Luteolibacter flavescens: one gene and its partners. Each later gene encodes a partner of the first gene's protein in a complex. Links are inferred from orthologs where the notes say so. Each region holds a gene or a part of one and is shown on either strand. Other genes may lie near its edges. The genes, in order: OKA04_RS01460, nuoB, nuoD and OKA04_RS21895.

Region 1 (6,944 bases):
GCAGCAGCACACCGACGATCTGGAGCGGCAGGTTGTAGCCGCGGAAGAGGGTCTCGCCGATCAGGTTCACGTCGGGCAGGTGGCCCTCGGCGAGCTTGGTGGAGATGCCCGGGCTACGCTCGGCGTAGTAGGCGGCACCGGCGGCGAGATCGAGCGGCTCGGCCTTGATGTTCGGAGACTTCGAGAGGATGCCGATGAGCTGAATGGTGAAGGCCAGCACGATGCCGAGCCCGCCAAGCAGCGGTGCGAGCTTCGGCGCACGCTTCTCCTCGGTCTTCAGGTCGAGGAGCATGATGATGAAGATGAACAGCACCATGATCGCGCCCGCATAGACGAGGATCTGGATGATCCCGACGAAGAAGGCATTCAGGCCGATGAAAAGACCGGAAAGGCCGACGAATGAGGCCACCATCGACAAGGCGGATGCGACGGGATTCCGCAGCGCGACAACCGCCACGCCGCCGAACAGCATGACGAGCGCGAAGAACCAGAATAAGTAAACGGGCATGGAAGGGAAGAGTTGGGGCCGGTTGGCCAATGAGGACTGGCCGGTTGGTTACTTCAGCTCGTTCCACTTGTTGACGAGGCCGACGCGCTTGCCGCCGATCTCGTAGAGCTTCTCCTTGTCGTGCACCATGTCGGCGCGCTTCAGGCCGGTGATCGCGTAGTCCTTGCGGAGGAAGATTGCCTGCTCCGGGCAGACCTCCTCGCACATGCCGCAGTAGATGCAGCGGATCATGTCGATGTCGAATTCCAGCGGGCGCTTCTCGACCTTCGCCCAAGGGTCATCGGACGGGATTTCGCTCGGGGTGATCTTGATGGCCTTCGGCGGGCAGATGAATTCGCAAAGCTGGCAGGAAACGCAGCGTTCGCGGCCTTGCTCGTCGGTCACCAGAGCGGGCGCGCCACGGTAATGCTCGGGCAGGTGCTCGTCCCACTTCTGCTCTGGATACTGCATGGTCACGCCGAGTCCGGAGGACTCCATGTCCTTCGCGCCGCGGGACTTGCCCCGCAGCGAATCGACGGCGTGCTTCATCGTGATGAAGAAGCCCTTGATGACCGCGCCGAGGTAGATTTTCTCCCCCGCGTTCAGTTTCGGACGTGTGACTTTGACGACGGCCATGGGTGGGAAAGTTAGATGGAAACCGGGGCGGACTTTTTCTCGGACACCTTCAGGCACCAGACGAGGGCGCCGGTGACGAGGGCGAGGACGACCAGCCCGCCGATGCTGGCGGCAGGGCCGAATTGCGGCGCGGCGATGACCAGCGCAGCGAGGAAGACATTGATGAGCGCGGCTTCGAAGAAGATCACCCAGCCGAGGCGCATGAGCTGGTCATAGCGGAAACGCGGCACCGTCCAGCGGACGAGGATGAAGAAGAGGATGAAGGCGACTACCTTGGCCATGAAGACGGCCATGTTCAACAAGCCTCCGATCTTCACCGAGCCGATCTCGAGGCTGGCAGCCCAATTGTCGAAGAAAGGACCGAGCGACCAGCCGCCGAGGAAGAGCGTCACGACCATCGCCGAACCGATGACCATCGCGGCGTATTCGCCCATGAAGAACATGGCGAACTTCATGGAAGAGTATTCCGTGTGATAGCCCCCGACGAGCTCGGTTTCGCACTCCGGAAGGTCGAAGGGCATGCGGTTCGTCTCCGCGAAGACCGAGGTGGTGAAGATCACGAAGGCGATCATCGCCGGAATCCAGAAAAGCCACGCGGTGTAGTCGCCGCCGTTGTTCCAGGGGGCGGAGTTGCCCCACAGCGGGAGCAGGAGCCAGCCGTTCTTCGACTGTTCCTCGACGATGTTGGAAAGATTGAGGTCCCCGTAGTAGAGCAGCACCGGCACGACCGAAAGGCCGAGCGCGATTTCGTAGGAGATCATCTGTGCCGTGGAGCGCACGCCGCCGATGAATGGGAACTTCGAATTCGAGGACCAGCCGGCGAGCGTGATGCCATAGACCGCCAGCGAGGAAATCGCGAAGATGAACAGCGGGCCGACATCAAGATCGGCGATGACCAGCTTGTGGGCCTCACCGTTCACGACGATGTCACCGCCGAAAGGGGCCACGCAGACGGTGACGAGCGCGGGCACCACCGTCAGAGCGGGAGCCAGCCAGTAGAAGGCCTTGCGGACATGGGACGGGGTGAAGTCCTCCTTCAAGAAGAGCTTCACGCCGTCTGCCATCGGCTGGATCAGACCGAAGAACGAGAAATCTTTCTTGGCACCGAGCAGGGTGAGTGGCACGCCGACGCGGTTCGGACCGACGCGGTCCTGGATGATCGCGGAAAACCGGCGCTCGAAATAAACCGAGATCGGCACCAGCGGCAGCACGACCATGAAGGTCAGGCCGATGACCTTGGCGACAATGACTAGCAGGGAGACGAGGTCCATGGAGGCGGGAGATTAGCCGTTGATCAGGCCAGCGGCCTTGCGTGCGCGCTCGTTTTCGAGCAACGGGATCTTCACGCCGGTTTCGGTGACGGGCAGGCCGAGATCGCCGATCTTCGAGAGGGTCAGGCCGTTGAATTCAGTCACGGCCTCGGCCATCGACTTGAAGACGTTTTCAATCATCGCCGGGCCGTTGGCCAGATTTGTGCCTTGGATGGCGAGGGTGAGGTCGCGGAGGATTTCCCAGTCGTCCTTCGCATCGCCGAGGGGTTCGACGGCGCGATTGAGGCGCTGGAGACGGCCGGTGACATTCACCATGGAGCCGCGCTTCTCGGCAAATGCCGCACCGGGCAGCACCACGTCGCAGGCCTCCGCGGTCGGACCGGCGATGAGCTGGGTGGACACGATGAAGGAGACCTTCGCGAGATCGTCCTTCGTGAAGCCTGCCTCGAAAAGATCCTCGCCGAGTACGATCAGCGCCTTGATGGAGCCTGAGCGGACGCCTTCGCGGATGGCGAAGAGACCACCGTGCGGATCTGGAGTCTGCCACACCAGCTTCGCGCCAGTCGTGTTCGGGTTGCGGTCCTCGGAAATCAGGATGCCGTCGCTCTCGCCAGTGCGCGGGACGGTCGTGTATTGGCCGGTGCCGAGCTCGCTGGCCAGATTGCGGACGAGGAAGAGCTCCTCATTCGTCATCCGAGCGGATGCGATGATCGCGATCTCGCCGCCCTGGAATTTCTTCAGCGCGTCCGCTGCCGTCTGGATCGAGTGGAACCACGAGTTCGTCTGGTGCTTCGCTCCTGCCCGGATCATCGGCTCGGTGAGGCGCGCATCGCTGTCGATGTAGTGGAAATTCAGGCGGTGCGAATCCGGCATCCACGTCGAGTTCACGTCGTCATTCTGACGCGGGGTGATGCGGTGGATCTTGTTGCTGCGGGTCCAGATGACGATGTTCGCACCGGTGCCGCAATTCACGTCGATGGTCTTGGTCTCCTTGAGGAACCAGACGCGCATCTGGAAGCGGAAGTCATTCGACGTCAGCGCTCCGACCGGGCAGATATCGACGGTATTGAGAGAGTAATTCGAGTCCAGCTTGCGGCCCGGATGGACCGTCAGCGTGGTGTGGGTGCCCCGCTGGGTGAAGCCGAGCACCGCATCGTCCGCGACCTCATCCATGAAGCGGATGCAGCGGCTGCACATGATGCAGCGCTCGTCATCGAGCCGGACGCGCGGACCGATGTCCACGTTCTTCGGCTTCTTCACCTTCATGTCCACGAAGCGCGACTCGCCGCGGCCGTGTTCGACGGAAAACTCCTGCAGGCGGCACTCGCCGGCCTGATCGCAGATCGGGCAATCCAGCGGGTGATTGATGAGGAGGAACTCCATCACCCCCTCGCGGCACTTCTCGACCAGTTCGCCCGTGGTGCGGATGCCCATGTTCTCGGTCACCGTGTTCGCACAGGCGATCACCGGGCGGGGCATCCAGCCGATTGGCAGGTAGCCCTCGGCATCATAGGTGGGGTCCTGGCCGGGTGCCGGGCGCGGTGGCATGCCCATCTGGACGAGGCACATGCGGCAGTTGCCGGGAGCGGAAAGCTTCGGGTGGTAGCAGTAGTGCGGCACTTCCTGCTTCGCCAGCTTGCACGCCTCGATCATCCGCATGCCGCGCGGGACCTGGAGCCAAACCCCGTCGATCTGCACGTTGACCAGGCCTTTTTCGGCGGCGAGATCCTTCGGAAGCTTGGCTTCGGCAGTGGCGGCTTGATCACTCATGGGCAGGGAGTGCATGGGGAAACCCCGGGCGACGCGGACTATGAAAAAGCGCCTCGCGAGCGGCAAGCGCACTTTGTGAAAAATTTCACAAAGTCAGGAGTTTTTTGGGACGCATCGACTCAAATCCAACGCGTCACCGACCGATTGCGGTCAAAATAGCCGCCAAAATCGTCCGGCGACGTTTTGTGAAACCTCCAGAAAAGCAAAACGGAGCAGGAGAATCCCCAGCCCCGCTCCGAAAACTGTTAGCCGGGATGCCCGGTCAAATCACTGCCAGCGGTAGTTCAGCACCACCTCGATGTCCGGGTGCAGGCTGTGGTGGACGGGACAGCCGTTACCAGCGCTCTCCAGCATCTTCCGCTCGGGGTGATCCGCCGGCAGCGGCATGTCGAGATCGACCTCCAGCTTGGAAATACGGCGCGGCGTGTCGGTGGACATGTGCTTGCGCACGGCAACCTTCAGACCTTCCAGCGGGATCTCCTTCCGCTTTGCCACGATGCCCATGACCGTGGCCATGCAGACGCCGAGGCCGGTGGCGACGAGATCGGTGGGAGAGAAGGACTCGCCGCGGCCGTTGTTGTCCACCGGCGCGTCGGTCTCGAGCGTGGTGCCGGAGGGCACGTGGAGGGCGGAGCAGTGCAGGTCTCCCTGGTAGTCGATCTTGATTTCAACCATCGGTTTCGATGCCTTCTTCGGCAGGCGTGGTTTCCGGGATCGGCGGGACTTTGGCAAGCACGACGCGGAAGCCGTAGATGCTGTCGCGAAAGTCCGGCGGCTGGGTATTCCGCGCGCCGATGTAGAGATTCTGCGGCTGATAGGTATTCCACCCGCCGCCGCGCAGGACGCCGGAGGAGGATGACGGACTGTAATTGTCCGAGACCCACTCGTGGACATTCCCGCACAGGTCGTAGATCCCCAGAGAATTCGGAGGGAAAGAGCCGACCGGCGCCGTCCGCTCGAAGCCATCGATGTATCCCGAGATGGTCCGCTCGCTCCTGACGAGGATGGTGGCGCTGCCATCGGCCAGGTTCGCGACCTTCATTCCGTCTGCCCCGGGCGGCCACGCGGCACCCCACATGAAGACCTTTGCCCGCTGCGTGTCGCGCCGGGCTGGAGAGACGTTGGGCTGCTCCTTCAGCTCCGCCATCATGCTCCACTCGTAGTCGGTGGGCAGGCGATACTCGTGCACCTGGGTCAGTCGCTCCTGCTTCCGCTCCACCTCCGTCAGCCAGACGCAGAAGTCCTCGGCATCCTTGCGGGAAACGAAGACCACGGGATGATCCGGCCCCTGCTGGAAATCCGTGGCCGGGGCAGACAGGTTTTTCGCGCGGACAAAAGCATCGTAGTCCTTCACCCGGGTCTCCCAGATGGACGCCATCAGGTCGGTGCCCATGGGGACGAATTTCATCCCGAGCCCGTTTTCCCAAGGCTTCTCCATGACCACGCTGTTGTTCAGTTCCAACTTCAGGTGAAGATCCAGCCGCTCGTTTTCCTTGAGGGTCACCTTCTTGGACAGCGGCTTGTAGCCCTCCAGCAGGATCAGCAACTCGTGATCGCCGGGACGCAGCGGATCCGTCGTGAGCGGCCCGCGGGTCGTGCCGATGACGTAGTTGTAGGAATTCTCCGCCGTTTTCAGGAAGACCTCCGCGCCGGAGGGCTCGGTCGTCACGGTGATCCAGGCGTAGGGAATGGGCTCCACCCGGCAGCGGAAGGGGCGGAAATTCTCCTTCCGGGCACGCTCACTCATGCCGGTATTGGCAAAGGTGAGGTCCATCAACTGACGCGCGCGATGATTCACGGTGAGGAAACCGTCCCGGATGCCGCTTTCCGCCAGCCACCAGCAGAATGCCTGCGCCTCACCCTCGCTGGTCACGACGATCTTGCGCTTGATACCGTCTTCCTCGACTTCGACAAACTCGGCGACATCGCCGGGTCGTTCCTTTTCAGCAAGATAGCGATCCCATTCGTCCTTCCCCACCGGCCGGCGGCTCTGGTGCCCCTCTCCCACCGGGCCGTAGCGTTGCCCGAGGTGATCGACCCAGTTTTCGTTCGGCTGCGGCGGGGAGAAGATCTTCAGCTCGGCTTCCAACAACAGCGGCTCCTCCGCAGCCGAGGCGGGCACCACCGCATCCAGCGGAACGGAACCGTAGCCGTCCTTGTCCAGGCGGAAAGAGACCTGCTCCCCGACGTAGGAATTGAGCAGGTCGGTCGGCGTCGTGCCCAGTACCTCGCCATCGGAGGCAACCACCACGGCGCCCTCGGGACGGCTGTTGATCTTGATGAGCGCCGGGATCGGCTTCTTTTCCACCGGGGTCTCGTCGCCTGATCCGTTGATCGGCAGGAGATTCGCGAATTGGTTCGGCAGGCTCATCCACGGGCTGCCCTTGAAGGCCTCCCACGTGCCGAAGACAAGGGCTGCAGCCGTGAAAACCGTGGCGAAAAATGCACCCACCGGGCGACGCCGCTTCCGGCGCTTCCCTTCCTGCAACCGGCGCAGCACATCGGCCAGCTCTCCCGCGGATGAAACCTTTCGCTTTGAAAGCTGGGGCTCGCAGACGTCACAGACGATCTGGTTCAGCGCGAGCCAACGCTTCCGCTCCAGCTTTGGCGGCATGTCGTCCGGCAGTTCCGGGAAGTCCATGCGGTCTTTGCCGCTGGCGATCTCGTAGAGCACCTTACCGAGGCTATAGACGTCCGCCTGCGCCGATCCCGGACCCTCCGGCGGGACGAAGCCCTCGGTGCCCACGAAGGTCCGCTGGCCGCGCGCGGCGACGAGCCCG
Region 2 (6,818 bases), on another replicon or contig:
TGCTGACCACCTTGCCGGTGTAGACCTTGCCGACTTCGATTTCCTGGAACATGCGCTCGATGAGCGACTTCGCGCGCAGCAGTCCTTCTTCCTTGGAAGCGTAGATGTGCACGGTGCCGTCGTCCTCGATGTTGATCTCGGCACCGGACTCGGCCTGGATGCCCTTGATGTTCTTGCCGCCAGGCCCGATGAGCTCGCCGATGCGGTCGGCCGGGATCTTGACGGAGACGATGCGCGGGGCGTGCGGGCTGAGAGCCTGCGGGCCGGAGACGGCATCGGTCATCTTGGCGATGATCGTGGAGCGGGCAGCCTTCGCCATGTGGATGGCTTCCTCGAGGATCGAGAGCGGCAGGCCCGGGAGCTTCAGGTCGAGCTGGTAGCCGGTGACGCCGTCATCGGTACCGCAGAGCTTGAAGTCCATGTCGCCGTAAAAGTCCTCGGAGCCGATGATGTCGAGGAGGGCCTTGTGAGCCTTCATCGTGCCATCTTCGTTCCACTCGGTCACGAGACCGACGGAGATACCACCGACGGGTGCCTTCAGCGGGACACCGGCGCAGAGCAGCGACATGGTGCCGGCGCAGACGGTGGCCATCGAGGTGGAGCCATTCGACTCCATGACTTCCGACGAGACGCGCATGGCGTATGGGAAATCCTCGACGTCCGGGATCACCGGGGCAATCGAGCGCTCGGCGAGGGCGCCGTGGCCGATTTCGCGGCGGTTCAGGCCACCCATGCGGCCGGTCTCACCCACCGAGAACGGAGGGAAGTTATAGTGAAGGATGAAGCGCTTGCTGTCCTCACCACCGGCGTAGTTGTCGAAGAACTGCTTCTCGTCGGCCGGAGCCAGCGTGCAAATCCCGAGGGCCTGCGTCTCGCCACGGGCGAAGATCGCGGAGCCGTGGACGCGTGGCAGGCTGTTCGCCTCGGCGAAGAGCGGGCGGAGATCGCCCACCTGGCGACCATCGGCGCGGAGGCCCTTCTCCATGATGGAGATGCGGAATGCCTTCTTCTGGATGTATTCGAAGACCTGCTCCACGTCGAAGTCGGTGGACTCCGGGTAGCGGGCCTTGATAGCGGCTTCCACTTCGTCGCGGAGGGCGCCGACCTTCTTGCCACGCTCGACCTTCGACGGTGCGTAGATGGCGTCTTCGATGCGGCTGCCCGCGATCTCGTAGCCGACTTCGAGGAGCTCGTCCTTGGCGACGGTCAGGGCGTATTCGCGCTTCTGCTTGCCGGCGAGGCGCACCAGCTCTTCCTGGGCGGCGACGAGCTTCTGCACTTCAGCCTGGGCGAAGTGGAGGGCCTTGATGAAGTCTTCTTCCGGCAGCTCGTTGGCGGCGCCTTCGATCATGATGACGTCGGTCTTGTTGCCGACATACACGAGGTCGAGATCGCTCTCGGCGCGCTCGTCGAAGGTCGGATTCACGACAAACTGGCCATCCACGCGACCGACGCGCACCGCGCCGATCGGGCCGGCGAAGGGGATGTCGGAGATCGCCAGGGCGGCGGACGCACCGTTCATCGAGAGGATGTCGGAGTCATTGATCTGGTCCGCGGAGAGGAGCAGCGCGACGATCTGGGTGTCGTAGAGGTAGCCCTTTGGGAAGAGCGGGCGCAGCGGACGGTCGGTCATGCGCGAGGTGAGGATCTCCTTCTCGGTCGGGCGACCTTCGCGCTTGAAGTAGCCGCCCGGGAACTGGCCGGCGGCGGAAGCTTTTTCCTTGTACTCCACGGAAAGCGGGAACCAGGTCTGGCCTGCCTTCACTTTGGTTTGCGACACGGCGGTCACGAGGACCACGGTTTCGCCGCAGGTCACGACGACGGCACCGTCGGCGAGCTTTGCGATTTTCCCCGTCTCGAAGGTGATGGGGTTCGAGCCGACCTGGCTCGTGACTGTATGGATGTTCATCTTGTCTGTCTTTCAGTATGGGTGCCTCCGGCGACATGCCGGTGGCGGTGTTAGGTTTCGGACAGACCCCAAAATGGAAGAAAGGGATGGAAGGGCTGTCCGATGACGGAGGGGAAAACGTTTCCCGGTACCCGTCGATTCAAGCGCGACGGCCACGGGGTGAACCGTGGCCGTCGGGAGAAAGGGGCTTACTTGCGGAGGTTGAGACCGGCGAGCAGCTTCTGGTAGCGCTCTTCGGAGTTTGCCTTCACGTAGTCGAGCAGCTTGCGGCGCTGCGCGACCAGCTTGAGGAGGCCGCGGCGGGACGAGGTGTCCTTCTTGTGCAGCGTGAGGTGCGCCGTCAGGTGGACGATGCGCTGGGTCAGCAGGGCGACCTGATAGTCTGCGCTGCCGGTGTCGGTTTCGTGGGCCTTGAAGTCCGCGACGTTGATGGTGCTTTCGCTCATTGATGTATTTGATTCAGTCCAGTCACCTTGACCGGTCCGCCCTTGGTCGGGACCGCGGAGGAAACCCGATTCCCCGGGTATTGCAAGCACGGATTCAGGAGTCGGCGGCAGACTCGCGACGGGCGCGGGCTTTTTGTAAATCCGCCAGACTCACCCGCTTCCCCATGCCCCGGCGCGCCATCAGCCACCCCGCCAGCGCCCCGCCGAAATGGCAGGCATGTGCGACGGTCAGCTCCCCCTGCGGCATCCACGGCACGGCGGCGGCGAGGATTCCCGAGGCGATCAGGATTCCGAGGCCCAAGTTCTTCGCGGAGATCCGGATGAAGGCCATCCGCGACTGCGGGGACGACGTGGTGTACCACAGCAGCAGCGCGGAAATGCCGCCCGATGCCCCCACCAGCGTCATGTCCGGCATCGGCTGGGGCAGCAGGAGAAAGAAGGCACCGCCTGCCAGCACCCCGGCGATGAAAACCCGCGCGGCGATCTTCCAGTCCGCGATCCTTTCCACCCGCATGCCCACACTGACCAGCAGCAGGGCATTCAGCAGCGCGTGCCACCAGACCCCGTGGACCAGCGCATGGCTGGCGATCTGCCAGAGCCATCCCTTTAGAATACCATCCCGACTCAGACCGAGAGTTTGATAGACCTCCGGGACACCCTCCGATCCACCGAAGAGCGCCAAGACACCCTCGATGACCAATAGCAGCGCCGCCAAACCGAGCGAGAACCGGGCGGAGCGAAAATCCTCCCACCACCATTTCAGCCGCTCGCTCCGTCCGGGCACGAACGGAGAATGCATGACCGGGGCGAGGTGGAGAGTCGAAAAAGCGGCGGAGCGGACAGCAGGATTGCCTTACTTCACTTCACCACGCGGGCGCGCGGCTCGCGCTTCACAGAGTCATTCGTGCCGGGGCTGGTCACAAAGGGACCACCCTCCAGCGGGGCGATGCCGGTGAAGGCCACGTCCGGCATTTCGCTCGGGCGACCGGCCAGCGGGAAATCCTTCCGCAGCGGGTAGAAGGGATAGCCCTCCCACATGAGGATGCGGCGCATGTCCGGGTGGCCGGTGAAGCGGATGCCCATCATGTCATAGACCTCGCGCTCGTGCCAATCCGCACCTACCCAGAGGTCGGTGGCGGTGGGCACTTCCTCTTCCTCGGAGACCTTCGACTTCACCCGCAGGTGCTTCGAGTCGTCCACGGTGACGAGTTCATAGACCATTTCGAACCGGGGATCCTCGCCGAAGAAATCGAGGCTCGAGATGTCGATGATCATCTCATAGCCGAGTTCCTTCTTCGCGGTGGCCAGCACGTCGTGCAGCACGCCGAGCTTCACCGAAATGGTGTGCTCGCCGCGGAACTCCTTCGTTCCGACCACGTCCGCACCGAATTTTGCGGAGAGCTTTTCGATATCCTGGGCAGCGGACATGGGAAAATCAGGCAAGGTCCTCGATGAATTCCTTCTTCTGGTTCGACAGCGCGGGATCGGCGTCGATCTTCGCCTGAAGCTTCATCAGGCCCTCGATGAGCGCCTCGGGCCGTGGCGGGCAGCCGGAAATGTAAACGTCCACCGGGATCAGGCGGTCGATCCCCTGCAGCACGGCGTAGGAGCGATACATGCCGCCGGAGGAGGCGCAGGCACCCATGGCGATGCACCACTTCGGCTCCGGCATCTGGTCCCAGATGCGCTTCACGGCGAGGGCCATCTTGTAGGTCACGGTGCCGGCCACGATCATCACGTCGGCCTGGCGCGGGGAAAAGCGCATCACCTCCGCGCCGAAGCGGCTGAGATCGAAGCGGCTGCACGCGGCGGCCATCATTTCGATGGCGCAGCAAGCGAGTCCCATCGGCATCGGCCACATGGAGTTCTTCCGCATCCAATTCATCGCGGCATCCACACGCGTGAAGATGATATTGCCCTCGATCTTGGAATCGTAGGCCGCGTGGGCGGTCTGGGTTGAATCGCTGACCATGGTCGTGCAGGCCGACGATGCCCCTCCCCCGCCCGGCTCTCAAGCTCGTTTGTGAAATTTTTCACAAGCTCACCCGCCAAGCTGCCGCCTTGCCTTGGGCCGACGGGAGGCTATTATCAGCCACGATGGCAGTTCTTGAGAAAGTCGGAATCCCGCCCCTACAGGCTGGCGACGTCCTTTCGCGCGCCGAATTCGAGCGCCGCTACGCTGCGATGCCCAATCTCAAGAAAGCGGAACTCATCGACGGCATCGTTTATATGGCCCCTCCTGTCCGAGCCGATCACCACGGCATTCCTCACGTCGATCTCGCCACGCTTTTCCGCGTCTACTCTGCCAGACACGACGGATTGAAAGTAGCCGACAACAGCACGGTCCGCCTCGACATGCTTAACGAGCCCCAGCCGGACCTACTGCTAATGCGCGAGGGCGGCCAGGCGAAGATCGATGCCGACGGCTACGTCTGCGGGGCACCGGAGTTGGTGGCGGAGATCGCCTCCAGTTCGGCCGCCTATGACCTTCATCAGAAAAAGCGGGCCTATCTCCGGGCTGGCGCTCTGGAGTATCTGGTGTGGATCGTGGCCGAAAAGCGCGTCGTCTGGTGGCAACTCCAAGGAGACGAGTTCGTCGAGATTGCCCCTGCAGCGGATGGATCGCTGGAAAGCCCGAATTTCCCCGGACTGGTCATTGATGTAGAGGCATTAGTCGCCGGGGACTTTGCGAAAGCCTTGGCCCGGCTTGCCTGAGTCTTCCTCCGCGCTTGTCAGGGACCTACAGGCGGACAAGTCTCCGCGCGCCCATGAATCGCATCGACGCCGCCTTTGACCGGCTCCGCTCGGAAGGAAAGAAAGCCTTCGTCGCCTATGTCGCCGCTGGCGACCCGTCCTTCGAGGCCTCGCTGGAGGTGATCAAGGCCCTCGCCGACGCCGGATCGGACGTGATCGAGCTGGGACTGCCGTTCTCCGATCCTCTTGCAGACGGCATCGTGAACCAGATGGCCGCGGATCGCGCGCTGAAGGCCGGCATGACCACGGCGCGCTCGCTGGAGCTGATCCGCAAGTTTCGCGAGACGCACCAGACGCCGATCGTGCTCTTCACCTACCTGAACCCGATTTTCAACTACGGCTTCGATAAATTCCACGCCGATGCCGCCGCCGCCGGTGCGGATGGCATCCTGCTGCTGGACCTGCCACCGGACGAGGCCCGGGAAAATGACGACCTCGCCCGCGGCGAAGGCCTGAATCACATCCGCCTGATCGCCCCGACCACCCCGGAGGACCGCATGAAGCTGCTGGCAGAGAGCGCCGAGGGCTTCATCTATGCGCTCTCCCGCACCGGCGTGACCGGTGCCCACGGAGCCCCCTCCGAAGGCCTCAGCGAGCTGGTCGCGAAGATCCGCAAGGACGCGAAGGTGCCGGTCTGCGTCGGCTTTGGCATCACCACGCCGGATCAGGCGACCATGGTTGCGAAAGCGGCGGACGGGGTGATTGTCGGCTCGGCCATCGTGAAACAAGTCGAGCTCAATCCCGACCGCGCCGCCGGAGCCGTGCGGGACTTCGTCACCCCGCTCATCGCCGCGACGAAGGCGGTGTGAAGGATCTCAGATCCAAAATTTCAAATTTCACATTCAGATCTCCCATGCTCCTGCATTTCTACAAGATGAACGGTGCCGGCAACGACTTCGTTGTCGTCGATAACCGCGACCTCTCCCTCTCGCTGACGAAGGACCAGATCGAGCACCTCTGCGACCGCCATCGCGGCGTGGGCGCGGATGGCCTGCTGGCAGTCGAGCCCGCGGAGAACGGAGCCGATTTCAAATTCCGCTATTACAATGCCGACGGCGGCGAGGCCGAGATGTGCGGGAATGGTGCGCGCTGCTTCGGTCGCTTCACGGCGGCGCTCATGGAGGGTGAGCCGGAGCGCGTGACCTTCGAGACCATCGCCGGAACCCTCGCTGCGGAGTTGGTGGAGGATGACATCCGCATCGCCATGTCGGAGCCGAAGGACCTGAACCTCGACACGGGCGTGGAAATCCCAGGTCTCGAGGGAACCCTGCGCTTCATCAATACCGGCGTGCCACACGTCGTGGTCTTCGTCGCGGACCTGCCCGGCACCGAGGCGGTGCGGCACGGTGCGGCGATCCGTTACAACAAGGGCTTCGCCCCGGCCGGCACGAACGCCAATTTCGCCACCGTCCTCGCCCCCGGCCACATCGCCATCCGCACCTACGAGCGCGGCGTGGAAGACGAGACCCTCGCCTGCGGCACCGGCATGGTCGCCTGCGCGCTGATGCACCACCTGCTCGATGGCGCACCGTCGCCGATCAAGGTGGACGTGAAAGGCGGCGACACTCTGGAAATCGGTTTCGAAAAGACCGGCGAGACCACTTTCACGAACGTAACGCTCACGGGCCCAGGGGATTTCGTCTTCGAGGGCGACATTGAGATCTGAGCAAATTCCAGGACCGCCGATGCCATCGCTCATCCTCATCGGC
Region 3 (7,019 bases), 240 kb from region 1 along the record:
CCTTGCCGACTTCGACTTCGAAGTAGCCCGGCTTCTTCACGTCGCCGGAAACGCAGAGGATACGGGTGCCGGTGTTGTTCTTCACTCCGAGCTTCGCGTATTCGTCGCCGCCCATGCGGACGATGTGCTTCACGTGGCACAGCGACTCCACGTTGTTCACGATGGTCGGGCACATGTAGAGGCCCAGCGCTGCGGGGAAGTAGGGCGGCTTGATGCGCGGGTAAGCGCGCTTGCCCTCAAGCGACTCGATCAGGCCGGTCTCCTCGCCGCAGATGTAGGCGGCGGCACCGCGGTGAACGTAGATTTCCACGTCAAAGCCGGAGCCGAGGACGTTCTTGCCGACGAAGTTCTTCGCACGGGCCTCGGCGATGGCATTCTCTAGGATGATCGCAGCGCCGGGGAATTCCTCGCGGATGTAGATGTAGGCAACCTTCGCGCCGACGGCGAAGCAGGAGATCACCATGCCCTCGATGAGCTGGTGCGGGTCCTGGTGCAGGATGTAGCGGTCCTTGAAGGTGCCGGGCTCGGACTCGTCTGCATTGCAGATCAGATAGACCGGCTTCGTGTTGTTCGGCGGGATGAAGGTCCACTTCAGGCCGGTGGGGAAGCCTGCACCGCCACGACCGCGCAGGCCGGACTTCTTCACCTCCTCGGTGATCGCCTTGGGCTCCATGCCCATCGCCTTCTTCAGTTCCTCGTAGCCGCCATCGCGCAGGTAGCAGTCGATGGACGGGTCCCAGCCCTCGCGATCGACGTTCTTGAAGATGAGTCGGTATTCGCGGGAGTCGGGCTGCTTGCCGGCTTTGTAGGTGATCATGGGAAGTGCCGAGTGATCAGGGAAAGGGTATCAGTGAGAAGAGTGGCCGTCGGCGTATTGGTCGAGCAAGCCCTGGGCCTTCTCCGCGGTGACGGCCTCGTGGAAATCGTCATTCACCAGGCAGACCGGAGCAGTGCCGCAGGAAGCGAGGCACTCGGCGAACTCCACCGACCACTTGCCGCAGGGCGATACGGTCACGGGATGATGGTGGGCATCGGCGTGCGAGCGGTCGATGCCAGTCAGTTCGCAGAGTTTCTCCATCAACTCGTGCGAGCCGCCCATCGCGCAGGAAAGCGTGCGGCAGACGCGGAAGTGGACCTTGCCCGGAGCCGACTGGCGGAAGCCGGGGTAGAAGGTCACGACTTCCAGCACCTTCACAGGCTGGATCGCCAGACGCTCGGCGACCCATTCGATCGCCTCCGCGGAAATGAAGCCGTGATGGTGCTGGATGAAGTGGAGCAGCGGCAGGACTGCCGAGCGCTTCTGATCCTCGGGAAACTGGGCGAGGCGCTGGTCCGCCTCGGCTTCAAGCGCCGCCGTCGGCACGAAAGGCGGGTAGAACTTCGAGCCGGGCGTCTCCGGCGAGGCGACGTTTTCTGCGAGGATCGAGGCGGACATGTTGGAAATGGGACGTCGGGAGACTGGCTGTCACTCCTTCAGGAGCGTTTCGAGGTGGTTCATGACCACGTGGGGGCCCTTGTATTCTTTGCCCTCGTAGCTGGACTTGAGGATCTTTCCTTCCAAGTCGGTCAGCACCAGGTTCGGAATGCCGCCGCCGGGATGAGCGACCGACTTCTTGAATTTCTCGGTCTTCGAGAGCTTCAGGTGAGGCCAGCTCATCTTCTTCTCGACGGCATAGCCTTCCATGGCGTCCTCATCGGCGTCGCTGGTGACCAGCACGATTTCAAAGGTGTCGTTGCCCGGCTTGTTCTTTTCGTAGAACTCGACGAGCGATGGAGTGAACTTCTGGCACGGGCCGCACCAAGAGGCAGTGTAGTAGAAGAGATAATACTTCGTCGGCTTCGCCGTGAGTTCATACTTCTTCAGGGACTTGCCCTCCAGCTTCACCAGGTTGCCGTCGAGGTCCTTGTCAAAGACGCTCGGCTTGGCCTCTCCCGCGGGTGCAGCGGCGGGCTTCCATTCCTCCAGACGCTTCTGGTCTGCGTCGGCGAGGTCGGAGAGCTTCAGCGTCACGGACTTGCCGTTGCGCATCTTGAATTCACCGGCTTTCTCGCCACCGGTCTCGGTGACTTTCACCAAGTCAAGTTCGGCGGTCTTGCCGTCCTTGTTGGTCCACTTTTCGAATCCGGCGAAGGAAACACCGGCCATCAGGATGCTGAGGAGGATCGTCTTTTTCATAACGAATCACTTATACGTCAGCGATCACATTCGCCCATCACGAAATCGAGCGAACCGAGCACGGCCGGGACGTCAGATATCATGTGGCCGGGCAGCAGCACGGAGAGCGGGGAAAGATTGCAGAAGGAGGGGCTGCGGATTTTCAGGCGATGCGGCACGCCTCCACCCGTGGAGTGGATGTAGAAGCCCAGCTCGCCCTTCGGGTTTTCCGCGCCGAAATAGACCTCGCCTGGAGGCGCGTCGATGCCCTGCGTGGCCACGATGAAGTGGTGGATCAGCTCCTCCATCGACATCAGCACCTTCTCCTTGTTCGGCAGGATGCTTTTCGAGTCGGCCAGGTTCACCGGGCCCTCTGGCATGGTGTCGAGCACCTGGCGGCAGATCTTCACCGACTGGCGCAGCTCTTCCATCCGCACCTGGTAGCGGGCGTAGCAGTCGCCCTCGTCCGCCACGATCACGTCGAAGTCATACTTCTCGTAGCCGAGGTAGGGGCGGTCCTTGCGCAGGTCGCGGGGCACGCCGGAGGCGCGGAGATTCGGGCCGGTGAGGCCCCAGGCGATCGCGGACTCCTTCGAGATGATCCCGATGTCGCACATGCGGTCGCGGTAGATCTTGTTCTTGTCCAGGAGCTTGGAGACTTCCTCGATGGTCGCCTCGCACTCGGTCAGGAACTTGCGGACGGACTGCTCGAAGCCCGGAGGCATGTCGCGGAGCTGGCCGCCGACGCGAGTGTAGGAGGTCGTGAAACGCGCCCCGGTGAGCTGCTCGCAGAGATTGTAGATCTTCTCCCGCTCCGTGAAGGTGTAGAGGAAAACGGTCATCGCACCCACGTCCATGGCGCAGACGCCGACGCCGAGCAGGTGGGAGGAAATGCGGGCCAGCTCGCAGCACAGCACGCGCAGGGCCTGGCCACGGGGTGGCAGCTCCCAGCCCATCAGCTTCTCCACGGCGCAGGCGTAGGCGACGTTGTTCGCCAGCGGTGCGAGGTAGTCCAGCCGGTCCGTGTAGGGCACGAACTGGTTGTAGTGCATGTTTTCCGCGATCTTCTCGTCGCCGCGGTGCAGGAAGCCCACGTCCGGGTCGGCCTTGGTGATGATTTCCCCGTCCAATTCCAGGATCAGGCGCAGCACGCCGTGCGTCGCGGGGTGGGATGGTCCCATGTTCAGGACCATCTTTTCGCCCATCAAGTCCGTCGTTTCCTCGTGGTACTCGGCGGCCTTCGTGGCCACGTCGGGGGCTTGGTATTCGGTCGTGGAGCGGCTCATTGGGTTATTCCCGGCCCCGGAATCAGGCCCCAAGGAAGCCCCTCGGGCAAGGCAGTTTGTGAAATTTTTCACAAAGTCCGTGGCATGCGGCAAATGCCGACGCGCATGCTTGCCATGGCGGGCTCCCGCGGCGAGCTTCGACACCATGCAACGTCGCACCTTCTTGCGTTCCGCCGTCGTCTCGTCGCTCGCCCTGACTCCCGCCAGCCAGTTGCTCGCCGCGCTGGCCCCGGATAACAAGTACCGCAAGAACATCGGCATCCAGCTTTACACCCTGCGCGATGCGCTCGGAAAAGACACTGCCGGAACCCTGAAGGCCGTCGCGGAAGCGGGCTACAAGCAGGTCGAAGCCTACGGCTTCCCGAATTGCCAGCCATTGATCGACGGGGCGAAGTCCGCCGGTCTGGTGCTGAATTCCACCCACTTCGAGTGGACCAGCGTGACGAGCCCGAAGGATGCCTCGATGAGCGACTTCCAGAAAACCCTCGAAAAGGCCAAGGAAGTCGGGCTCAGCCACCTCGTCATCCCTTACCTGCATGACGGCGAGCGCAAGACGCTGGATGACTACAAGAAGGTCGCCGCGAACGCGAACAAGGCCGCGGAACTTGCCAAAGCCGCTGGCATCCAACTCGGTTACCACAACCACGCTTTTGAATTCCAGCCGAAGGAAGGCGGCAAGACGGGCTACGACGTCTTCATCGAGCAGTTCAGCAAGGACATGAAGTTCGAGATCGATATCTTCTGGGTGAAGGTCGCGAACCTCGATCCCGTGGAGCTGATCACTAAGCTTTCCGGTCGTGTTTCCCAGCTTCACCTGAAGGATCTCAAGGACGGGCTCAAGCTGCCGGAATTCGGTAACCTGCCTCAGGACGCCTTCAAGGAACTCGGCAACGGCATCATCCCGATGGAGCCGATCCTCGCCGCTGCGGAAAAGGCCGGTGTCGAAAATTGCCACGTCGAGCAGGACCAGTCTCCGGACGCCATGGCCAGCATCAAGCAGAGCATCGCCTATCTGGCGAAGCTCTGATACGGCTCCTCCCATGTGGAGGGCCTTCCTTATCCTCGTCACCATTTCCCTGACCGGCTGCCTGACCCGGCGTGCCGCGGACGTAATGACCGTGCCGCGGCGCGTGCTAGAGGCCGGTCATTGGGAAAAGGAGACCGCGACGAAGCCGGTGCGCTTTGACGTGGTCGCGGCGGATGGAGTGGTCATCTCTGCTTTGGAGCTACCGGCCGATCCTGCCGTGCCGAAGCTCGGCACGGCCTATCTTTTTCACGGCTTCGGGAATACGAAGGAGCAGATGCTCCCCGTCGCCAAGCGCCTGACCGCCGCAGGATTCCGCTGCGTCGCGTGGGATTCCCGTGGCCACGGCAAGAGCGGTGGTGAGCGCGCTAGCTACGGAATGCGTGAGGTGGACGACGCGCTGCGGGTGATCAAGGCGTCCCGAAAGCGGGATCAGCGGCCTCAGGGCAAGGACGTTTTCTGGGGCTACTCGATGGGGGCGGCGGTCGCGCTCCAGACCCTGCCGCGGGACTCGCGAGCCGAGGCCGCGGTGCTCCTGGCGCCTTTTGCCGATCTATCCCAGATCATGCGTCATCATGCCCGTCAGATCTACAGCGGTGCGATGGTTCCTTTTCTGCCCTGGGTGCGCTCGGATGTTCGCAGCGCCGCGGGCTTCGATCCCAAGCGGATCAAGCCAATCGAAAGCGTCCACCGCACCGATGCCCGGCTGCTTTTCATCCACGGTGGACGCGACGGCGTGATCCCGCCCGACCAGTCGGCGCAGCTCCTTTCCGCCTGCGCCGAGGGGCAGGGGAGACGGCTGCTGCTGCCGGATCTCGGTCACGGCGATGTGATGTGGAGTCTCCCGGAGCCCGCCTACCGGACTGCCGTCGATTTCCTGATGACGAAGGACTGACGTGTCACGCCGTCCACGGGTCTTGCGGAGGGCGGGCAGCCTCGCTAGAACGCCGCCGTCATGTCGATCGACCCGCTTCTCCAGCTCCTCCGCCAACAAGCCCGCTACAGCCATCAGGAACTCGCCGAGGTCCTCTCGCTGTCGGAGGAGGAAGTCCGCTCGCGCCTCGCCGAGTGGGAAAAGAACGGCACCATCCTGGGCTATCAGGCGGTCATCAATCCCGAGGCCGCAGGCGATGTCGATGTGTCCGCCTTCATCGAGGTGAAGGTCACTCCGGAACGCGGCGGTGGCTTCGACCGCCTCGCCATGCGCATCGCCCGCTTCGATCAGGTGGTGAGCTGCTACCTCGCCAGCGGCGGATACGACCTGATGGTGGTGGTGGAAGGCAGCGACCTCCGCGAAGTGGCCCGCTTCGTTTCCGAAAAGCTCAGCACCATGGACGGCGTGATTTCCACGGCCACCCATTTCCGCCTGAAGACCTACAAGGAAAACGGCTTCATCTTCGGCGAGTCCGAGGGTCCACAGCGCCTTGCGGTGTCGCCTTGAGGCGGAAGGTGGGGTGATCCAAGGCCCAAAGCCGGTTCAAGCTTCAGGTCCTTTTCCGAAAAGCGAAAACCCGCCCGGGACGGATCCCGGACGGGTGCCATGACCTTTGCGGCCAAAACCCAAGGAAGTCGGAGCCTCGAATTCTCAAGGCTGGGCGGGAACGTAGAACTCCGACTCCTTTGCAAGGACTGTACTGGGATTCAGGCTGTGGCCGTTCAGGGCATTTAGTTTCGCGGTGGTCGTGCCGTGTGCTGCGGCAAAATCACCGAAACCGATGGGCTCATTGATGACAATGAGCCGAAGCTTGGGGTTGTTGCCGACCGTTTCGGTGGTCGGCTGTGGCGCAGGAGCGGGTTCGCGGCTGGCCGTATTCGTCACCGCAGGAGCCTTGGTGGAGGCCGTGGCGGGAGCCGGGGAAGGGGAGGTCTTCGCTTTCGCGGTGGCCGTCGTCTTTTGCGCGGGCTTGCTGCCGCCGAGATTCAGCGTTTGGCCGGCACGCATTTTGTCCGCCTTGATGTGCGGATTTCCCGCCTGCAGGGCATCGGAGCTCATGCCGTAGTGGCGGGCGATGCTGTAGAATGTCTCGCCCGCCTTCACGATGTGCGTGCCTCCGCGCGGAGCGGGGGTAGGTGCGGGCGTGGAGGTGGAAGGCGCAGCCGGTGCGGTCTTCTTTGCGACAGCCGCCGGGGCCTTGTCAGGAAGGAGAAGCTTCTGGCCGGGCTGGATCAGAGAAGGATTCTTCAGCTTGTTCAGCTTCACCAAGGTCGCTGACGTGGTGCCGTTCCGCTTGGCCACTTTTTCCAAGGTGTCGCCAGGGCGGACCGTAGCGAAGGAGGAAGAGGACGGGCTGGTCGCTGCTGCCGTGGCGGTTTTCGCCGGGGCAGTGGTGGAAGTCTTTGGCTTGGTCGTGGAGACGGTGACCGGCTTTGCAGTTTCGACCACGGTCTTCGTGGAAACGGAGGCCTGCGACTTGAGCTGGCTGTTCTCGGTTTCCAATGCCCGGATCTGCCGTTCCATCTCCGCGCACCGGTTCTGGAGAAGCTCCAGCTCGGATTTGGCGTTCGCCAGAGGGGCGGTGCAGAGCAGTGCGGCGAGGAACGAGGCGGTTCTCAT
Region 4 (6,849 bases), on another replicon or contig:
GCCAAATTCGCGCGTCTTCGGCCCCATCGCCCGCCGCGTGGAAGGAAAGGACGTGCTGCTCACCATCGATGACGGCCCGGATCCCGTGGACACCCCGGCGCTGCTCGACCTGCTGGACCAGCACGGGCGCAGGGCCGTCTTCTTCATCATCGGCGAGAAAGTACGACGCCACCCGGAGTTGGCGCGGGAGATCGTCCGCCGCGGCCATGAGCTCGGGAATCACACCATGACCCACCCGGTCGGAGTTTTCTGGGGACTCGGTCCCGCGCGCACCCGCCGCGAGATCGAGGGCTGCCAGCAGGCGATCGAGGAAGCCACCGGCACGAAGGCCCGCTTTTTCCGCGCGCCCGCGGGCCACCGGAATTGGTTCACCCACCCCGCGCTGCAGGACCTCGGCCTGGAACTCGTCGGCTGGCGCAAGCGCGCCTACGACACCATCCGCAGCGACGTGGACGGCATCGTCCGCGACCTCGTCACCGGCGTGAAGGATGGCGACATCCTGCTACTCCACGAAGCGACCATGACCTCTCAGGGAGTGATGAAAGGCGTCTTGGAGGCGCTGGAATCCGGCACCCCTCGCGTGAAGAAGACTGAAGCCCCCGATCACCACGCCGCCTTGCCGGACTCGTAGCCGCGCTCGTAGCAGAGAGGCGCGCGGCCCTGGGTGAAGATGCCGGGCGTCGGCGTGATGGTGTCGATCTCGATGAGGCGCTTGCCCTTCATCCGCGCGAGTTCCGTGCGGTGGCGGTGAAGCTCGTTGCACACGGTGTGATGGGACGCGCCGATGGCGGTGGCGATGGTCTCCCACGAGACCGCCGGGCCGCTGTTTTCTTCATGGCGGATGCGGTGGACGACGATGGTGTCAATCTCCGGGTCATCCAGCCAGTGCTCGAAGGGCGCCTCGCAGGCCACGCCACCGTCGAGGTAGCGCTTCCCGCCGACCCGCTGTATGCCGATGAGGCACGGCACGGCGCAACTCGCGACGATCAGCTCCGCGAGCGGGCCGCTGCGGAGGATCTCCGTGCGATGCAGATCGGCATCGGTGACGGCGATGTCCATGACCGGCGAGACCAGCGAGGAGAGGTCCGCGCCATTCAGGATGGAGTGGAATTTCTTCACCGCGTGCTTTCCGGAAAAAAGCCCGGTGGACCAGAAGGCGGTGCAGACCCCCGGCAGACGGAGGAAAGCCGCCCAGTCGAAAAACGACCAGCGTAGCGCGGAATCGAGCACCGTACTTTTCAGCGCCTCCCCGCGGATGCCGGCGGCATGCAGCGATCCCGCGATGGCCCCGGCCGAGGCCCCGGAGATGCGCGCGGGATGCAGGCCGACCTCCGCCAAGCCATTCAGGAAGCCGGCATGGGCATAGTAGCCGAGGAAGGATGATCCGAGGGCGACGGCGAGTCCGGGCGTGACTGGGTGATCCATGGGAGGCGCGCGGAAAGTAGGCATCCCCGCCGCCGTGGCGAGTTTTCAGTTTTCACCGGGCGGCGGCGAGGCGATGGTCGCGGCGCGATGTCGGCCACGGCGGTGAATTACAAGATCGGGAACGAGAAGCTGGTCCGCGTCATGGATGCGGCCTCCGCCCACCTGCGCGGCCTGCTGGAAAAGCAGGGCCGCCCGGACGGCGGACTGAGAATCGCCGTCATCGGCGGCGGCTGCAGCGGGCTCCAGTACAAGATGGACCTGGTGGACGGCCCGCGCGACCGCGACATCATGGTGCCCAGCAATGGCGTGAACGTGGTGATCGACCCGAAGAGCGCGCTTTTCGTCAGCGGCAGCGAGCTGGATTGGTCGGACGATCTCCAGCAGGGCGGCTTCAAGGTGAGCAACCCGAACGCCATCGTCACCTGCTCCTGCGGGGAGAGCTTCGCCGCGTGATGAATCCCTTCGCGACGCTCGGGCTGGAGCCTCGGCTGGCGATTTCCGAGGAGGAATTGCGCGCCGCTTTCCGCGAGGCGGGCAAGCGCGAGCACCCGGATGCGGGCGGCAGCGGCGAGGACTTCGCCCGGGTGCAGGAGGCATTTGCCCTGCTCTCCCGTCCCTCGAAGCGGCTCCGCGCGTGGCTGGCCGCGAAAGAGATCTCCGGCGACGAGCGCGGCTCGATTTCGCCCGGGCTGGTGGATCTCTTCGGAAAAGTCGGCACCACACTCCAGCAGGCCGACGCAGTGACGAAGCGCCGCGAGGCCGCCCTGAGCACGCTGGCGAAGGCGATGCTGGAGCCAGCCGTGCAGCAGGCGCGCGAATCTCTGGAGGCCGCCCTGGACGAGGTGGCCGCCGCCTTGGCCGCGGAGGAAGCCCATTTCGCAGCCATCGAAGGAGGCCACGGCGACCCCTGGCGGACCGCGCGAGACCTAGCATTCCTGGAAAAATGGCAGGCCGAGCTCAAATCCCGCTTCGCGAGTCTCTGGTAATCATCATGCCTGATCCTGCGTCTTGCGTCTCCAAGTCTTGAATCTTCTCCAAAGAATTTGCCTTGACGCTTTGGTCCGCCCGGCCATTCTCCCTGCCCCGCGTAAGCAACCCCTTTCCTACCATGGCCCGAGTCTGCAGCATCCGAGGAAGCCGAGTCCGTTCCGGCGGCAAAATCAATCGTTCCGGTCTCGCCAAGAAAAAGGGCGGTATCGGTCGTCACGTGACCAAGGTCGTGAAGCGCAAGGTCGCTCCGAACCTCCAGTCCAAGCGTATCTGGATCCCCGAGCTGAACCGCTGGGTGCGCCTCACGCTGAGCTGCAAGGCCATCAAGACGATCAACAAGAACGGAGCCTACGCGACCCTCAAGGACGCAGGCCTGCTCTGATCCCGATCCTGGGAATCTGAATTTTCATCCAAGGCGGCCCGGAGGAAACTCCGGGCCGTTTTGCGTCTGCCCGGGAAGGTCCGGAAAATTCTTGTTGCTTGCCGCTTGACGCCCGGGGAGCGCGCCATTTTCTTCCCGCCCGCCATGCTCCATCAGGTGCTCAAATCAAAACTCCATCGGGCGATGATCACCGCCGCCGACGTCGATTACGAAGGCAGCATCGAGATCCCCACCGACCTCATGGAGGCCGTCGGCCTGTGGGCAGGTGAAAAGGTCCTCGTGGCCTCCATCACCTCCGGCAACCGCCTGGAGACCTACGTCCAGCCCGGAGCCCCCGGCACCGGAAACATCCTGATCAACGGTGGCGCCGCCCATCGCATCAAGAAGGGCGAACGCGTCGCGATCATGGCATTCGGCCTGTCCGATACGCCCGTGCTCGCCAAAAAGGTGGTCCTCGACGAGGAAAACCGGATTCTCCGCGACGGACGCTGAGGGAAAACCCTCAGAGAACCGCTTTAAACGCGGTTTCGACGCCATAGCGGGCTCAAGGAAACGATTTGCTTAAAATTATTTACTTGAGAAACATTAAGGACTTTTTTGAATAGCAGGCCCTTTTTGGAGTCGCGCGCGCAGCATTTCGCTGCTATGATCGCGCCGCTATGGCAACCACCACGAAACGCACCCGGTTTTCACGCCGGCTTCCTGATCACGTCACGGATGAACTCTGCAACGTCCTCGCGGAAGACAAGGTGTTTGGCTTCAATGACCTGTTCGAACGGGTGTTCGACAACCTCAAGGTCCGTAACGCCGTGAGCGGCGGTGAAGAAATGCTTCGCCTGCGCGCTTACGAAAAACTGCAGAACCTGGTCACCCGTGGCCTCGTCGAGAAGATCGGCAAGGAGTACAAGGGAACCAAGCGCGTTCACGAGGCTTCGAGCGAGTATCTCGCCCAGCAGCAGGAAGATTGAGCCAAGAGGTGCCCGGAGCACCCGTTGTTTGCCCTCCCTTTTGAGAAGAACCCGCGCCGTGATCCGGCGCGGGTTTTTTTTCTGTCCATGGCCCGCGCCGACTTTTAAACCGGAGGCCGGATGTCGTCCCAGTATCTTCCCGTATTCGTCCAGATCCTCGTGGCCATCGGCTTCGCGGCGGTGAGCCTCACGCTGAGCGTGCTGCTCGGGAAGTCCGCCCGGCGGAATGCGACGAAGGATAGCGCCTACGAGTGCGGCATGCTCCCCGTGGGCGATGGCGCGCCGCGCTTCTCGGTGAAGTTCTACCTGGTGGCGATGCTCTTCGTGATCTTCGACATCGAGGTCGTCTTCATGTATCCATGGGCCGTGCAATTCCGCGACCTCGTGGCCGGCGGGAATGCGATCCCGCTGGTGTCCATGGCAGGCTTCGCCGGCGTGCTGGCCGTGGCCTACGTCTATGCGCTCAAGAAGGGCGCGCTGACCTGGAAGAACTGATCGCTCCGCGTGACCGGCGCTGAACCGGACACGCTTGCGAATCCTCACGCATCCGGCTTGCCCAGCGCCATCGAGGCGACCGCGGGAATCGGGATCGGCTGGCCGACCACGAAGTCCTCGAGGACGAGCTGCAGCCACTCCCGGGAGGCGGTGACGGTCTCCACCACCAGCAAAAGCTTTCCGCCCTCGCCCGCGACGATGCGGTAGCTGCCGACTTCCACGCGGATCTCCGAGCTTTCGCCCGTGAGCATGATCTCCAGCGCGAGAGTCTTTTCCTTGCTGCGGATCCTCAGGTCCAGCACCTGACCGTAGCGCTCCATCTTCCCGGAGAGCAGGTTCTTCGCGGCGGCCGAGGCGAGGTTGTCTTTCAGGGAAGCAAGCATGCGGGGAGCCTACGGCGTCCCGGGCCCGGGTGAAAGGAACAGCGTGCTATTTTTTCGTCGGCGCGGAGTCCCCTCCCCTCCTTTCCCTTACGCAAGAACGCCGCAGGGAGCGATGACTCCGTGCGGCGTTCGGAAATGATTTCTCAGCTTTTCAGACCTCGAAGAGCGAGGTGACGGACTGGCCGCCATTGATGCGGCGGATCGCCTCGCCCAGCAGCGGCGCGATGCCCACTGCCTGCACCTTCTCGCCCGATGCCTGCGGCACGGAGTCGGTGGTGATGATCTCCTCGATCACGGAGTCCTTGATGCGTTCGCGACCGAGATCGCCGAGCACGGCGTGGGAGACGCAGGCGAAAATCCGGCGCGCGCCGTTCTTGCCGAGGATCTCGGCAGCGGCGGTCAGGGTGCCGGCGGTCTCCGTCATATCGTCGATGAGGATCACGTCGCGGCCTTCCACGTCACCGATCACATTCATCGCCTCCACGCGGGTGGCGCTGATGCGGTGCTTCGCCACGATGGCGAGGTCGGCGCCCAGCGCGTCGGCGTAGGCACGTGCCATCTTCACGCCGCCTACATCGGGCGAGACCACCGTGAGATTCGAGGTATCGGGATGGCGGTCGCGCAGGTAGTGGATCAGCGCGGGCTTCGCGTAGAGATGATCGACGGGGATGTCGAAGAAGCCTTGGATCTGCGGGGCGTGCAGGTCCATGGTCAGCACGCGGCCGACACCGGCGGAGGTGAGCAGGTTCGCGACGAGCTTCGCGGTGATGGGCACGCGCGGCTGGTCCTTCCGGTCCTGGCGGGCGTAGCCGAAGAAAGGCATCACGGCGGTGATACGGCCTGCGCTCGCGCGGCGGGCGGCGTCCACCATGATGAGCAGCTCCATGATATTGTGATTCGATGGAGGGCAGCTCGGCTGGATGATGAAGACATCGTCGCCGCGGATGTTCTCGTTGATCTTGACGAACGTCTCACCGTCCGGAAACGCCGTCACATGGACGTCGGCGAGCTGGGTGCCAAGATTGTCGGCGATGCGCTCGGCGAGCGCGCGGTGGGCGGTTCCACTGATGAGTTTCATGCAGGAGCGGCGGGGCGGGGCGCATCGTCCGCCGGTAGCGCCTCATTCCTCAAGGCGGAATTCCCTGCTGGCAGGAATTACTTCGCGCCCTTGCCGAAAAGGACGGCCGGAATGGTCTTGAGCAGGATCTTGAAATCGAGCCACAGCGACCAGTTGTCGATGTAGCGGAGGTCCATTTCCACCCACTGCTCGAAGCTTGTGATCTTGTTCCGGCCGCCTGCCTGCCACTCGCAGGTGATGCCGGGTTTCACGCTCAGGCGGCGACGGTGCGCCAGCTCCGAGAAGGCGGCCACCTCGTAGAGCGGCAGAGGGCGCGGGCCGACCAGGCTCATGTCGCCGGTCAGGACATTGAGGAGCTGCGGCAGCTCATCGATGCTCAGCTTCCGCAGCCAGCCGCCGAAGGCAAAGACGCGCGGGTCGCGGTCCAGCTTGAAGACGGGACCTTCCATGTGATTGCCGTGCTCGGCCTTGATCTTGTCGAGCAGGGCCTCGGCATTCGGCACCATGGTGCGGAATTTCCACATGCGGAAGGGCTTGCCGTAGTGCCCGGCACGCTTTTGGCAGAAGAAAACCGGAGCCCCCGGACTGGTGAGGCGGATGCCCAAGGCGGCGATGAGCCACAGCGGCGAGCTGAGGATGATGAGGGTGAGCGCCCCCAGTCGGTCGAAGGCCTCCTTCGTCAAAAGCTCCCAGCTCAGCTCCGGCGTGGAGCGCAGGACGAGCATCGGTTTGTTCCCGATGGAGTCGAAAACGGGCCGCGCGATCTGGGTGCGGATGAAGGAGGCGGCGATCCACGCTTCCACGCCCTGCAGCTCGCAGGCCTCCACCGCCTGGGCCACCTTGTCGAAGGCGGTGCGGCGGGTGGCGAAGATCACGCGCTCCACGGTCTCCACCTTCAGGAGTTCGTAGAGATCCTCCACGGGGCGGGAGGAAAGGTCGAAGCGCTCGACGATATTCCAGCCTTCGATCGACTCGGGATCGAGCTCCTGGATCAGCTCTTCGAGGTCCTCCGGCGATCCGGCCAGCACGACGCGCTCGCGGCGACCCTCGTCGCGATCAAGGATGACCATGCGCTTCTTGGTGATGCGGTCGCGCAGCAGCAGCAGGAAGGCGACGACCGGCGCACCA

Evidence for each region.
Region 2: the proteins of OKA04_RS01460 (region 1) and nuoB are in contact, whole or in part, in a crystal structure (PDB 6Y11), measured with the Thermus thermophilus proteins. The link is inferred for Luteolibacter flavescens from one-to-one orthologs. Residues at the interface, in WP_096411122.1 of Thermus thermophilus: Arg36, Val44, Arg45, Met46, Gly47, Pro48, Asn49, Arg50, Val51, Leu57, Gln58, Ala61, Asp62, Ile64, Lys65, Ile67, Phe68, Lys69, Glu70, Ile72, Val74, Glu223, Ala224, Glu225, His233, Thr234, Glu235, Tyr236, Ser237, Trp241; in WP_096411117.1 of Thermus thermophilus: Arg16, Glu17, Gly18, Leu24, Leu27, Val28, Trp30, Gly31, Arg32, Asn34, Ser35, Trp37, Thr54, Asp55, Ala56, Asp59, Ala61, Arg62, Phe63, Gly64, Glu66, Val67, Phe68, Arg69, Ala70, Ser71, Arg73, Gln74, Ala75, Asp76.
Region 3: the proteins of OKA04_RS01460 (region 1) and nuoD are in contact, whole or in part, in a cryo-EM structure (PDB 6ZJN), measured with the Thermus thermophilus proteins. The link is inferred for Luteolibacter flavescens from one-to-one orthologs. Residues at the interface, in WP_096411122.1 of Thermus thermophilus: Ala224, Glu225, Gln226, Glu227, Ala295, Trp297, Phe298, Arg299; in WP_223903221.1 of Thermus thermophilus: Pro35, Ser36, Asp139, Gly141, Ala142.
Region 4: the proteins of OKA04_RS01460 (region 1) and OKA04_RS21895 are in contact, whole or in part, in a cryo-EM structure (PDB 6KHJ), measured with the Thermosynechococcus vestitus proteins. The link is inferred for Luteolibacter flavescens from one-to-one orthologs. Residues at the interface, in WP_126985484.1 of Thermosynechococcus vestitus: Gln8, Lys26, Trp29, Leu30, Pro33, Met34, Met37, Leu38, Leu83, Ile84, Phe85, Lys86, Glu87, Asp88, Val89, Leu90, Pro91, Ala92, Thr100, Ala104, Val107, Ile108, Phe111, Leu112, Tyr114, Ile115, Ile125, Ser126, Leu128, Phe133; in WP_126986108.1 of Thermosynechococcus vestitus: Gly6, Tyr7, Glu8, Tyr9, Phe10, Gly12, Phe13, Leu14, Ile16, Cys17, Ser18, Pro21, Ala24, Leu25, Ala27, Ser28, Leu31, Arg32, Pro33, Ser35, Arg40, Leu41, Thr42, Thr43, Tyr44, Glu45, Ile51, Gly53, Ala54, Trp55.

The regions. Positions count from the first base shown.
Region 1 is NZ_JAPDDS010000001.1:338,824-345,767, reverse strand. The notes cover bases 265-3,125. They hold OKA04_RS01460 (complex I subunit 1/NuoH family protein), read right to left. Parts: upstream 2,395-3,125; coding sequence 1,135-2,394; downstream 265-1,134. Other genes in these bases: OKA04_RS01455 (NADH-quinone oxidoreductase subunit G), read right to left, coding at 2,407-3,125; OKA04_RS01465 (NuoI/complex I 23 kDa subunit family protein), read right to left, coding at 557-1,123; OKA04_RS01470 (NADH-quinone oxidoreductase subunit J family protein), read right to left, coding at 265-508. Also shown: more of OKA04_RS01470, read right to left, coding at 1-264; more of OKA04_RS01455, read right to left, coding at 3,126-4,164; OKA04_RS01450 (OsmC family protein), read right to left, coding at 4,432-4,839; OKA04_RS01445 (SUMF1/EgtB/PvdO family nonheme iron enzyme), read right to left, coding at 4,832-6,944. UniProt on the Escherichia coli protein: NDH-1 shuttles electrons from NADH, via FMN and iron-sulfur (Fe-S) centers, to quinones in the respiratory chain. The immediate electron acceptor for the enzyme in this species is believed to be ubiquinone.
Region 2 is NZ_JAPDDS010000007.1:71,232-78,049, reverse strand. Bases 2,560-5,294 are described here. They hold nuoB (NADH-quinone oxidoreductase subunit NuoB), read right to left. Parts: upstream 4,328-5,294; coding sequence 3,791-4,327; downstream 2,560-3,790. Other genes in these bases: trpA (tryptophan synthase subunit alpha), read left to right, coding at 5,124-5,294; OKA04_RS13790 (Uma2 family endonuclease), read left to right, coding at 4,453-5,070; OKA04_RS13800 (NADH-quinone oxidoreductase subunit C), read right to left, coding at 3,214-3,783; OKA04_RS13805 (rhomboid family intramembrane serine protease), read right to left, coding at 2,560-3,154. Outside these bases: OKA04_RS13815 (polyribonucleotide nucleotidyltransferase), read right to left, coding at 1-1,909; rpsO (30S ribosomal protein S15), read right to left, coding at 2,098-2,355; more of OKA04_RS13805, read right to left, coding at 2,450-2,559; more of trpA, read left to right, coding at 5,295-5,918; dapF (diaminopimelate epimerase), read left to right, coding at 5,963-6,775; OKA04_RS13775 (ATPase), read left to right, coding at 6,765-6,818. UniProt on the Escherichia coli protein: NDH-1 shuttles electrons from NADH, via FMN and iron-sulfur (Fe-S) centers, to quinones in the respiratory chain. The immediate electron acceptor for the enzyme in this species is ubiquinone.
Region 3 is NZ_JAPDDS010000001.1:98,822-105,840, forward strand. Bases 1,318-4,253 are described here. They hold nuoD (NADH dehydrogenase (quinone) subunit D), read right to left. Parts: upstream 3,442-4,253; coding sequence 2,194-3,441; downstream 1,318-2,193. Other genes in these bases: OKA04_RS00380 (NADH-quinone oxidoreductase subunit NuoE family protein), read right to left, coding at 1,318-1,435; OKA04_RS00385 (thioredoxin-like domain-containing protein), read right to left, coding at 1,466-2,176; OKA04_RS00395 (sugar phosphate isomerase/epimerase family protein), read left to right, coding at 3,587-4,253. In the rest of the region: NADH-quinone oxidoreductase subunit NuoF, read right to left, coding at 1-817; more of OKA04_RS00380, read right to left, coding at 848-1,317; more of OKA04_RS00395, read left to right, coding at 4,254-4,468; OKA04_RS00400 (alpha/beta hydrolase), read left to right, coding at 4,482-5,360; OKA04_RS00405 (Lrp/AsnC family transcriptional regulator), read left to right, coding at 5,421-5,906; OKA04_RS00410 (LysM peptidoglycan-binding domain-containing protein), read right to left, coding at 6,051-7,019.
Region 4 is NZ_JAPDDS010000017.1:69,115-75,963, forward strand. The notes cover bases 2,807-5,572. They hold OKA04_RS21895 (NADH-quinone oxidoreductase subunit A), read left to right. Parts: upstream 2,807-3,885; coding sequence 3,886-4,260; downstream 4,261-5,572. Other genes in these bases: OKA04_RS21885 (aspartate 1-decarboxylase), read left to right, coding at 2,942-3,289; OKA04_RS21890 (hypothetical protein), read left to right, coding at 3,457-3,765; OKA04_RS21900 (hypothetical protein), read right to left, coding at 4,305-4,643; OKA04_RS21905 (ribose-phosphate diphosphokinase), read right to left, coding at 4,795-5,572. Also shown: OKA04_RS21860 (polysaccharide deacetylase family protein), read left to right, coding at 1-631; OKA04_RS21865 (patatin-like phospholipase family protein), read right to left, coding at 604-1,425; OKA04_RS21870 (HesB/IscA family protein), read left to right, coding at 1,513-1,878; OKA04_RS21875 (DnaJ domain-containing protein), read left to right, coding at 1,875-2,411; rpmB (50S ribosomal protein L28), read left to right, coding at 2,534-2,797; more of OKA04_RS21905, read right to left, coding at 5,573-5,721; OKA04_RS21910 (sugar transferase), read right to left, coding at 5,799-6,849. UniProt on the Escherichia coli protein: NDH-1 shuttles electrons from NADH, via FMN and iron-sulfur (Fe-S) centers, to quinones in the respiratory chain. The immediate electron acceptor for the enzyme in this species is believed to be ubiquinone.